2 regions of the Roseomonas cutis genome follow, and region 2 is predicted to be linked to the other one. Evidence: riboswitches for the same ligand, from Rfam matches in the RefSeq annotation. Region 2 holds a riboswitch; the other holds the start of a gene.
The links. A riboswitch is a leader RNA that binds a small molecule or an ion and turns the genes downstream of it on or off. The one in region 2 is predicted to bind glycine.
Positions count from the first base shown of each region.

Region 1: it holds a riboswitch for glycine, as region 2 does, so the genes downstream of both, LPC08_RS21615 (D-amino acid dehydrogenase) here and gcvT (glycine cleavage system aminomethyltransferase GcvT) in region 2, are expected to answer to the same signal.

Region 1 is NZ_CP087719.1:4,745,177-4,749,756, forward strand. Features, by position in the region: gene LPC08_RS21610 (complex I subunit 5 family protein) at 1-1,087, shown strand, start outside; gene LPC08_RS21615 (D-amino acid dehydrogenase) at 1,565-2,839, opposite strand; glycine riboswitch at 2,897-2,992, opposite strand; glycine riboswitch at 2,996-3,097, opposite strand; gene LPC08_RS21620 (hypothetical protein) at 3,361-3,501, shown strand; gene LPC08_RS21625 (gamma-glutamyltransferase) at 3,701-4,580, opposite strand, start outside.
Region 2 is NZ_CP087719.1:2,689,607-2,694,186, forward strand. Features, by position in the region: gene gcvP (aminomethyl-transferring glycine dehydrogenase) at 1-883, opposite strand, end outside; gene gcvH (glycine cleavage system protein GcvH) at 880-1,260, opposite strand; gene gcvT (glycine cleavage system aminomethyltransferase GcvT) at 1,292-2,410, opposite strand; glycine riboswitch at 2,459-2,564, opposite strand; glycine riboswitch at 2,568-2,656, opposite strand; gene LPC08_RS12385 (SLC13 family permease) at 2,842-4,580, shown strand, end outside.

The sequences.
Region 1 (4,580 bases), 2.1 Mb from region 2:
CGTTGCCACCCTGCCGGGCTCGCCGGTCCGGGGGCTGACCCTCGGGCTGCTGGTGGCGGGCTTCGGGCTGAAGGCCGGCCTGGTGCCGCTGCATGTCTGGCTGCCGGTGGCGCATCCGGCGGCGCCGATGCCCGCCTCGGCGGTGCTGAGCGGCGCCATCGTCAAGGCGGGCATCATCGGGCTGATCCGCTTCCTGCCGCTGGACGGCGCCGGCGGGGCCGCCGGCTGGGCGGACGCCTGGGGACAGGCCCTGGCCGCGGCGGGGCTGCTGACCGCCTTCTACGGCGTCGCCCTGGGCGTGACGCAACGGAACCCCAAGACGGTGCTGGCCTATTCCACCGTCAGCCAGATGGGCGTGGCCATCGCCGTGCTCGGGACGGGGATGCAGGCGGCGGCCCCGGGCACCGCCTTCCTCGCCGCCTATTACGGCCTGCACCACCTGCTGGCGAAGGGGGCGCTGTTCCTCTCGGTCGAGATCGCCGCCGCCTGGGCCGGGCGGCACCCCTGGCCCGTCCTGCTGCCGGTGGCGGTGGTGGCCCTGGGCATGGCCGGGCTGCCGCTGACCGGTGGCGCGCTGGCCAAGCTCGCGGTGAAGCCGGCGCTCGGCTACGGGCCGGTGGGCGTCCTCGCCACCCTCTCCGCCGCGGGCACGGCGCTGCTGATGCTGCACCTCATGCGCCTGCTGGCGGAGGTCATGCGCGCCCCCGCACCCTCCGCTCCGCCGCCCGCCGGGATGCTCGCCCCATGGGCCCTGATGCTGGCCAGCGCCCTGCTGGTGCCCTGGTGGTTCTACCCCGGCCCGGTGGCCGAGGCGCTGGCCTTGCCGGCGCTGTGGGATTCCGCCTGGCCCGTGCTGCTGGGCGCCGTGCTCTTCGCCGGGCTGCGCCGCCGGAGCGACCGGCTGCCCGCCGTGCCGGAAGGCGACGTGGTCCTGCTGGGCCTGCAAGCCTGGGGCTTCGCCGCCCGGGGCGCCGGGCCGCTGGTGCGGCTGGAGGCCCGGCTGCGCGAATGGACCATGGCTGGGATCGCACTGCTGGCCGTCGCGGCGGCACTGGTCGCAACGATGCTCGCCGGACTGCCGTCGTAGCCCGCCGTTCCGCGGATCCAGCCGGGATGGTGGCCTCTCAGCTCGCGGGCTGCGGCGCGCGGCGTGATGTGGGCCGGCCGCTGCCGGACGGGCGCCCGTGGCCCGGGGGCAAGGCGCTGCCTCGCCCCCGTACCCCCACTCCGCCAGGACCCTGCGGGCCCTGGACCCGATCAGCGCTGCCGCGCAGATGACTGCGACGGGGTCACGGCGCCGAGGAGCTGGGCTCCTCGGCGGGACCGGCCGCCGCAATCGCGGACGCTCTCTGAAGCTTTCTCGGAGTCCCGCCTGTCCGTGTTCCGTCAGGGTTCAGCCCGCAGGCTGACGCCCACCGCACAGAACCAACTCCCAGCGGGGACCGGGGCCCGCTTGTGGCCCCGGCAGGGGAGGGTCTGGGAGGGGACGGCGTCCCCTCCCGGTCCGACGCCCGAACACCACAGCGCCACGGGCCAGGACAGCAGCCCCCCGTGCGCTCCCGCGTCAGGCGGCGCGGGCGAACGGGACCACTGGGGCGGCCATGGGCCGGGCGTCGCCGCCGGGGATGGCGTCGGCCACCATTTGCGCCGTGGCGGCGGAGAGGGTCCAGCCCAGGTGGCCGTGGCCGGTGTTGTAGAACACGCCCGGCCGGCTGCCGGCACCGATGCGGGGCATCAGGTTCGGCGTCATCGGCCGCAGCCCGGCCCAGGGCACGCAGCGCGCGGTGCTGACCTCCGGGAACAGTTCCTCCGTCCACTTCACCAGCGGGCGGATGCGGTCCATGCGGATGTCGCGGTTCTCGCCGTTGAACTCCGCCGTGCCGGCGACGCGGAAGCGGTCACGGCCGAGCCGGCTGGTGACGATCTTGGTCGCGTCGTCCAGCAGGCTGACATGCGGCGCCGCCGCCTGGCTGCGGGCGTCGTCCAGGTGCACGGTGATGGAGTAGCCCTTCACCGGATAGACGTTGATGCGGTCGCCCAGCATTGCGGCGAAGCGGCGGCTGGCGACGCCGGCGCAGATCACCACGGCATCGGCGCGCAGCGTCTCGGCCACGGCGGCGGCTTGGCCGGCCGGCTTCCAGGCGATGGTGATGCCGCCTTCGGCGTGGCTGATGCCGGTGACGTCGGCCCCGAACAGGAAGCGCGCGCCGCGGCGCAGGCAGGCATCGGCCAGGCCGCGCGTGTACTTGTGGATGTCGCCGGTGGAATCGGACGGCGTGAAGAAGCCGCCGTACCAGCTGCCGTGCAACGTCGGCTCGATGGCGCGCATCTCCTCCGGCGTCACCGCGCGGCGGTCCAGCCCGCCTTCGGTCAGCAGGCCGTTCACCCGCGCGGCGGCGTCGAAGCCCGCCTTGTCGCGGTAGACGTGCAGGATGCCGCGATGCTCGACGTCGAAGCCGAAGCCCTCCTCCTCGGCGATGGAGAAGAGGTACTTGCGCGCCTCGATCGCCAGCTTCGTCGTGGCGATGGTGTTGGCGCGATAGTTCCGGATGTGGGAGACGAACTCGCCCAGCCAGGAATACTTGTGCGCGGAGGGCTTCGGGTTCAGCAGCAGGGGCGCATCCGCCTTCAGCATCCACTTCATCCCCTTGAGGATGGTAGCGGTGCTGTTCCAGACCTCGGCGTTGCAGGCGGAGAGCTGGCCGCCATTGGCGAAGGAGGTCTCCATCGCGGCATAGCGATGGCGGTCGAGGACGACCACGTCGTGGCCACGCTGCAGCAGCGCATGCGCGGTGGTGACGCCGGTGATGCCGGATCCGATGACGGCGACGGTGCTCATGGCACGCTCCAGGACATGAGGGCTCGCAGCGGAGGCGCTCCCGGCCTCCCTGCCCCCATCTGTCCCTGCACCTGAGAGCTTACCCCCCACGGCATCCGGGCGGACGCCAAGGGGACCCCTTCGGTGGACGCCACGCGGCGCCTCTCTCCAGATCATCCTCGCAACGCGGTTCCGGGTGCCTGAGAGTTTCCTGGGGGGTTGCTCCGTCGGCGGCCAACCGGTCCGATGAACCGGTCGACACTCTCCCGCGTTGTTCAGCGGATGCCGGGCTTTTGCGCTCCTCCCCCGGTGGCGTCAACGCAAATCTCGCGGGCAGGCCAGCCCGTTCCGGGCTGTAACCGCCGTGTTGTCATGCCGAATGCCGGGGTTTAGTGCAATCCGGTCACAGACGAATGCCAGGGCTGCATGTCGCGCCCGCGATGCCTGCAACCCGTCCCGGCATGCCGGGTTACGCGCAGACAACGGACCCGAAAGGCCCAGACATACGCGTCATCAAGTCCCTGCTGGCAGCCCTCCTGGTGATGGGTGGCCTGGCCGCCTGCACGGGGAGCGACCGTACCTTCGGCGAACGGGTGCGCGACACCGTCGACCCGCCCAGCGGGCCCGTGGAGAGCGCCGGCCGTGCCGTCGACCGTGCCGTCGACCGGGTGAAGCCCAACTGAGGCGCGTGACACTCTCCGCCAGCCTGCCATGAAGGCAGCGGCGCCGCCGGAAGGGGGGCAGGGCCTTTCCTCCCTGGCGGCGTCGCAGCCCATCGTCCGTCACGCTGGATCGGTCGAGCGCAGCATCCGTCGGCCAGCGAACCGCTCGGTGGAACGCGCGCGGACATGACGGAAGCCGCACGCGCTGATGCCAGCACCGTCAGCGCGCGGCGACGGCGGCTGACCAGGGCGACATCACGTCGCTGATCCCGATGGCATCCTCGCCCACGCGCCGGACCAGGTTCGGGCAGGCGAAGTTCACCGGCAGCACGGCATGCTCCACCTCCACAAGGGTCCCATCCGCCGCCAGCCCCTCGCGTGTCGCCGCGTCCAGCCGGCGGTCGGCGGTGGCACCTTCCGACCCGGAGACGTCGATGCGCGGCTGCGCCGCCGCGTCTTCCGGCGACAGGCCGAAATCCAGCGTATAGGCCAGCATCTGGTAGACGCTCGCCAGGATGCGACGCCCGCCGGAGGCGCCCGCCGCCAGGATCGGTCCCGCGCCATCCTTCGCCGAGACGGTAACGGGGCACATGTTGCAGAGCGGCCGCGCGCCGGGACGGATGGCGTTGGGGCTGCCCGGGGCAGGGTCGAACCACATCACCCCGTTGTTCATCAGCACCCCGGTCGCCGGCAGCACCACGCGGCTGCCCATGGAGGAAAGCAGGGTGGTGGTGACGGAGACCATCATCCCCTCCCCATCGACGACGGTCAGGTGCGTCGTGCAGGTCTCAGCCGGCTCGGGCGTGGGCACGGCATCGGCGCCCAGCCCTGCCAAGCGTTCGGCATAGGCCTCGCGCATCGCGCGCGCCAGGGCGTGGTACCAAGCGGCGTCCGGCGCGGCGCCCGGGGCCACGGCGGCCATGGCGCGCACCACCGCCGCCAGGGTCGGGGCGGCGGTCAGGCCGCCGGCGGAGTGGATGGTGTGGGTGCCGCGCCAGTCGATCGGCACGGCTGGCCGTACCTCGGCGCGGTAGCCCGCGAGATCCTCCGCGGTCACCCAGCCGCCCATCGCCGCGATGTCGGCCGCGAGGTCGGCCGCC
Region 2 (4,580 bases):
GCCCGCCCCAGCCCATCGGCACGCCGAAGCGCTGGGTGGAGCCGACGACGATGTCCGCCCCCATCTCCCCCGGCGGCGTCAGCAGCACGAGCGCCAGCGGGTCGGCCACCACGATGGCGAGCGAGCCGGCCGCCTGGATCGCGGCGATGTCGGCGGCGAGGGATTCGCGCACCTCGCCGGTGGTGCCGGGATAGGCGAGCACCGTCGCCACCGCCGCATCCGCCGCGGCGGCCTCGGCCATGTCGGCGGCCTTGTAGACGCGCACCTCCACGTCCAGCGGCGCGGCGCGGGTCTGGAGCACGGCGATGGTCTGCGGGTGCAGCTCGGCGCTGGCCAGGATCACGCGGCGGTTGGTGGCGCGCGGCCCCTTCACCGCCGAGAGGGCGAGCGCCATCGCCTCCGCCACCGCCGTCCCCTCGTCGAGCAGGGAGGCATTGGCGATGGGCAGGCCGGTGAGGTCGGCGACCATGGTCTGGAAGTTGACCAGCGCCTCCAGCCGCCCCTGCGCGATCTCCGCCTGGTAGGGCGTGTAGGCCGTGTACCAGCCGGGATTCTCCAGCACGTTGCGCTGGATCACCGGCGGCACGACGGTGCCGTTGTAGCCCATGCCGATCAGCGACTTCAGCGGCCGGTTGCGCGCGGCCAGGCCCGCCAGCTCGGCCATCGCCTCCGCCTCGCCCACCGGCGGCGGCAGCGCGTCCAGGCTGTGCGTGCCGGCGGCCGCGAGGATGTCGGCCGGCACGGTGCGCGCGGCCAGCGTGTCGAGGTCCGGCACGCCGACGACCGCCAGCATGCGCGCGATCTCCGCCTCGGACGGGCCGATATGCCGGCGGGCGAAGGCGCCGCGATCCTCCAGGGCGGCGAGGCGTTCCAGCGCGTTCATGCGCCCTCGGACTCCACGAACGCGGCATAGCCCGCCGCATCCAGCAGCGCGTCGATCTGCGACGCATCGGAGGGCTTGATGCGGAAGAACCAGCCTTCCGCCTCCGGCTCGCGGTTGATCAGCCCGGGATCGCCGGAGACCGCCTCGTTCACCGCCGTCACCGTGCCGGAGATGGGCGCGTAGATGTCGGAGGCGGCCTTCACGCTCTCCACCACCGCCACCGTGTCGCCGGCCTCGACCTCGCGGCCGACCTCCGGCAGGTCGACGAAGACGACGTCGCCCAGCGCCTCCTGGGCATGGTTGCTGATGCCGACGAGGAACTCCCCGCCCTCGGCGCGGACCCATTCGTGGCTGGTGGTGTAGCGGATATCGGACATGCGGGTCTCTCCGGGAATCTCGGGGCGCGGTTCAGGCGGCCGCCGTGCCGCGGCGGTAGCGGTGCGGGACGAAGGGCATGGGGGCGATCCGGGCGGCGATCGGCTTGCCGCGCACCGGCAGTTCGACGGCGGTGCCGTCGCGGGCGGCGGCGCGGCGGACGTAGCCCATGGCGACGGGGGCCCCCAGGGTGGGGCCGAAGCTGCCCGAGGTCACCTCGCCCACCGTCTCGCCGCCGATCACGATCGGGGTATGGGCGCGCGCGGGCTGCCGCCCCTCCACGGCGAGACCGACGCGCAGCCGGGCGGGGCCGTGGTCCAGCTCCGCCCGCACGCGCCCGGCGCCGCGGAAGTCCCAGTCCATGCGGCGGCGCTTGCCGATGGTCCAGACGAGGTTCGCCTCGACCGGGCTGGTCGTCTCGTCCAGGTCGTTGCCGTAGAGGCAGAGCCCCGCCTCCAGCCGCAGCGAATCCCGCGCCCCCAGCCCGGCCGGCACGACGCCCGCCGCCAGCAGCGCGTCGGCAAGCGGCACCGCTCCCTCGGCCGGCAGGCCGATCTCGTAGCCGTCCTCGCCGGTATAGCCGGAGCGGCTGACCAGGGCGGGGTGGCCGGCGAGGGTGACCTCCGCCACGCCCATGAAGGGCAGCGTCGCCACCTCCGGCGCCAGGGTGGCCAGCGCCGCCTCCGCCCCCGGCCCCTGCACCGCCAGCAGCGCGCGGTCGCGCAGCGGGCGCAGCGTCACGGCGGCCGGCAGGATCGCGGCGATGGCCGCCTCGTCCAGATGCTTGCGCGAGGCGTTCAGCACCAGGAACAGCCGCTCCGGCCCCAGCCGCGCCACCATGAAATCGTCCAGGATGCCGCCCGCTTCCGTCATCAGCACGCCGTAGCGCTGGCGGCCGGGCTTCAGCCCCTGCACCTCGGCGGGGGTCAGGGTCTCCAGCACCGCCGCCCCGGCCTCGCCCAGCAGCTCCGCCTGGCCCATGTGGGAGACGTCGAACAGCGCGGCGCCGGTGCGGCAGGCGGCGTGCTCGGCGATGATGCCGGATGGGTACTGCACGGGCATGCGGTAGCCGGCGAAGGGCACCATCCGCGCGCCCTGGGCTTGGTGCCAGGCGGCGAGCGGGGTATCGAGCAGGGTCTCGGTGTCGGCCACGCATCCTCCTTCGCGCCGCGGGAATCGCGGCGACCGGAACGTGGCCCCCCTCTGTCCTGTGACCTGAGAGATTCGGCGGCGCCGCCGTGGCAGGGCCGCCTTACTCCGTCGGTGCCCCCGCCGCCCGGTCCGGGCGGCGCGGTCTTTCCAGAGGCCCCTCCCCCGCGCGGTCCATCGGCCTGAGCGTTTCCGGGGGCCGGTTGCGCCTTCGGCGGGGGGCACGCCCCACTCTCCCGCGCGGGATCAGCGGGGCGCCCAACTTGCACGCCGGCCGGGGCGCTGTCCACGGCACGCCGCGCCGGTCCCATCCGGGCGCGACGCGCCGGCCACACCGCCGGGCGCAACGGCGGCGGGCCGCAACCGGGGGCCGCCGCGCCGGTTGAGACGCCGCCGCGCCGGCCCCGGGGGGGGCGCGGCTGAACCGGGGATGCATGACACTCGACCAGGGGCTGGCCTTCGGGCTGATGGCCGCGACCATCGGCCTGTTCGTCTGGGGGCGCCTGCCCTACGACCTCGTCGCCCTTGCGGCCCTGCTCGCCGGGCTGCTGCTGGGGTTGGTGCCGGCGGAGAAGGCCTTCTCCGGCTTCTCCGACGACGTGGTGGTGATCGTCGCCGCGGCGCTGGTGGTCAGCCATGCCGTCGCGCGCTCCGGGGCGGTGGAGGTGATGCTGCGCCCCGTCGCGCCGCGCCTGACCACGGTGGCGATGCAGGTGCCGGTGCTGGCCGGCGCCACCATGCTGCTGGCCATGGTCACCAAGAACGTCGGCGCGCTGGCCATCCTGATGCCGGTGGCGATGCAGATCGCGCGTCGCACCGGCACCTCGCCGGGGGCGCTGCTGATGCCGATGTCCTTCGCGGCGATGACAGGCGGCGTGGTCACGCTGGTCGGCACCGCGCCCAACATCATCATGTCGCGCGTGCGCGAGCAGATGACGGGCGAGCCCTTCCGCATGTTCGACTACACCCCCGTGGGGCTGGGCATCTGCGCCGTCGCGCTGCTCTTCCTCGCGGTGGGCTGGCGGCTGCTGCCCGGCGGCCGGCGCGGCGGGGCCTCGATGGAGGCGGCCTTCACCATCGGCCACTACACCGTCGAGGCGGGGCTGCCGGAGGGCAGCGAGGCGGCCGGCAGGACCGTGGCCGAGCTGGAGGCGATGGCGGAGGGGGAGGTGCGCGTCTCCGCCATCCTCCCGCCCGGCGACGCGGCGCCCGGGAAGCCGGACGGGGGGCGGCCACCCGGGGAATCCGGTCCGCCCACGCCCGACCGGGTGCTGCGCGCCGGCGAGACCCTGCTGCTGCGCGGCGAGCCGGCCGAGCTGGAGCGACTGGTCTCCCAGGCGGGGCTGCGGCTCGGCGAGGACACCGTCCGCCGCGAGGACCCTGACACGGAGCAGGACGACATGCAGGTGATCGAGGGCGTGGTCACGGCGGAGAGCCCGCTGGTCGGCCGCAGCCCCTCCGCCCTCTCGCTGCGCAGCCGGCACGGCGTCTCCCTCCTGGCGGTCAGCCGGCGTGGGACGCAGCACATCCGCGAGGCCCTGTCGCGCCTGCGCCTGCGGACGGGCGACGTGGTGCTGCTGCGCGGTCTGGCCGCGACCATGCCGGAAAACCTGGGCGAGATCCGGGTCCTGCCCCTGGCCGAGCGCGACATGGCGCTGGGGCGCGGGCGGCGCTCCTGGATTCCGCTCGGCGTGCTGGCCGGCGCCATGGCGCTGGTGGCGGCCGGCGCCCTGCCGGTGGCGGTCGCCTTCTTCGGCGCGGTGGTGGCGCTGCTGCTGCTGCGGGTGATGACGACGCGCGAGGCCTACGAGGCGGTGGACTGGCCCGTGGTCGTGCTGCTGGCCGCGCTGATCCCCGTCTCGGGAGCCATCGAGCGGACGGGCGGGACGGAGCTGCTGGCCGGCTGGCTCGACGCCGTGCTGGGCGGGCTGCCGGGGATGGTGGCGCTGGGCGCGACCATGCTGGCGGCGATGGCAGTCACGCCCTTCCTCAACAATGCCGCCACTGTGCTGGTGATGGGCCCGATCGCGGCCAGCCTCGCCAGCAAGCTGGGGCTGAACCCCGACCCCTTCCTGATGGCCGTGGCGCTGGGAGCGGCGAGCGATTTCCTCACCCCCATCGGCCACCAGTGCAACACCCTGGTGATGGGGCCCGGCGGCTACCGCTTCGGTGA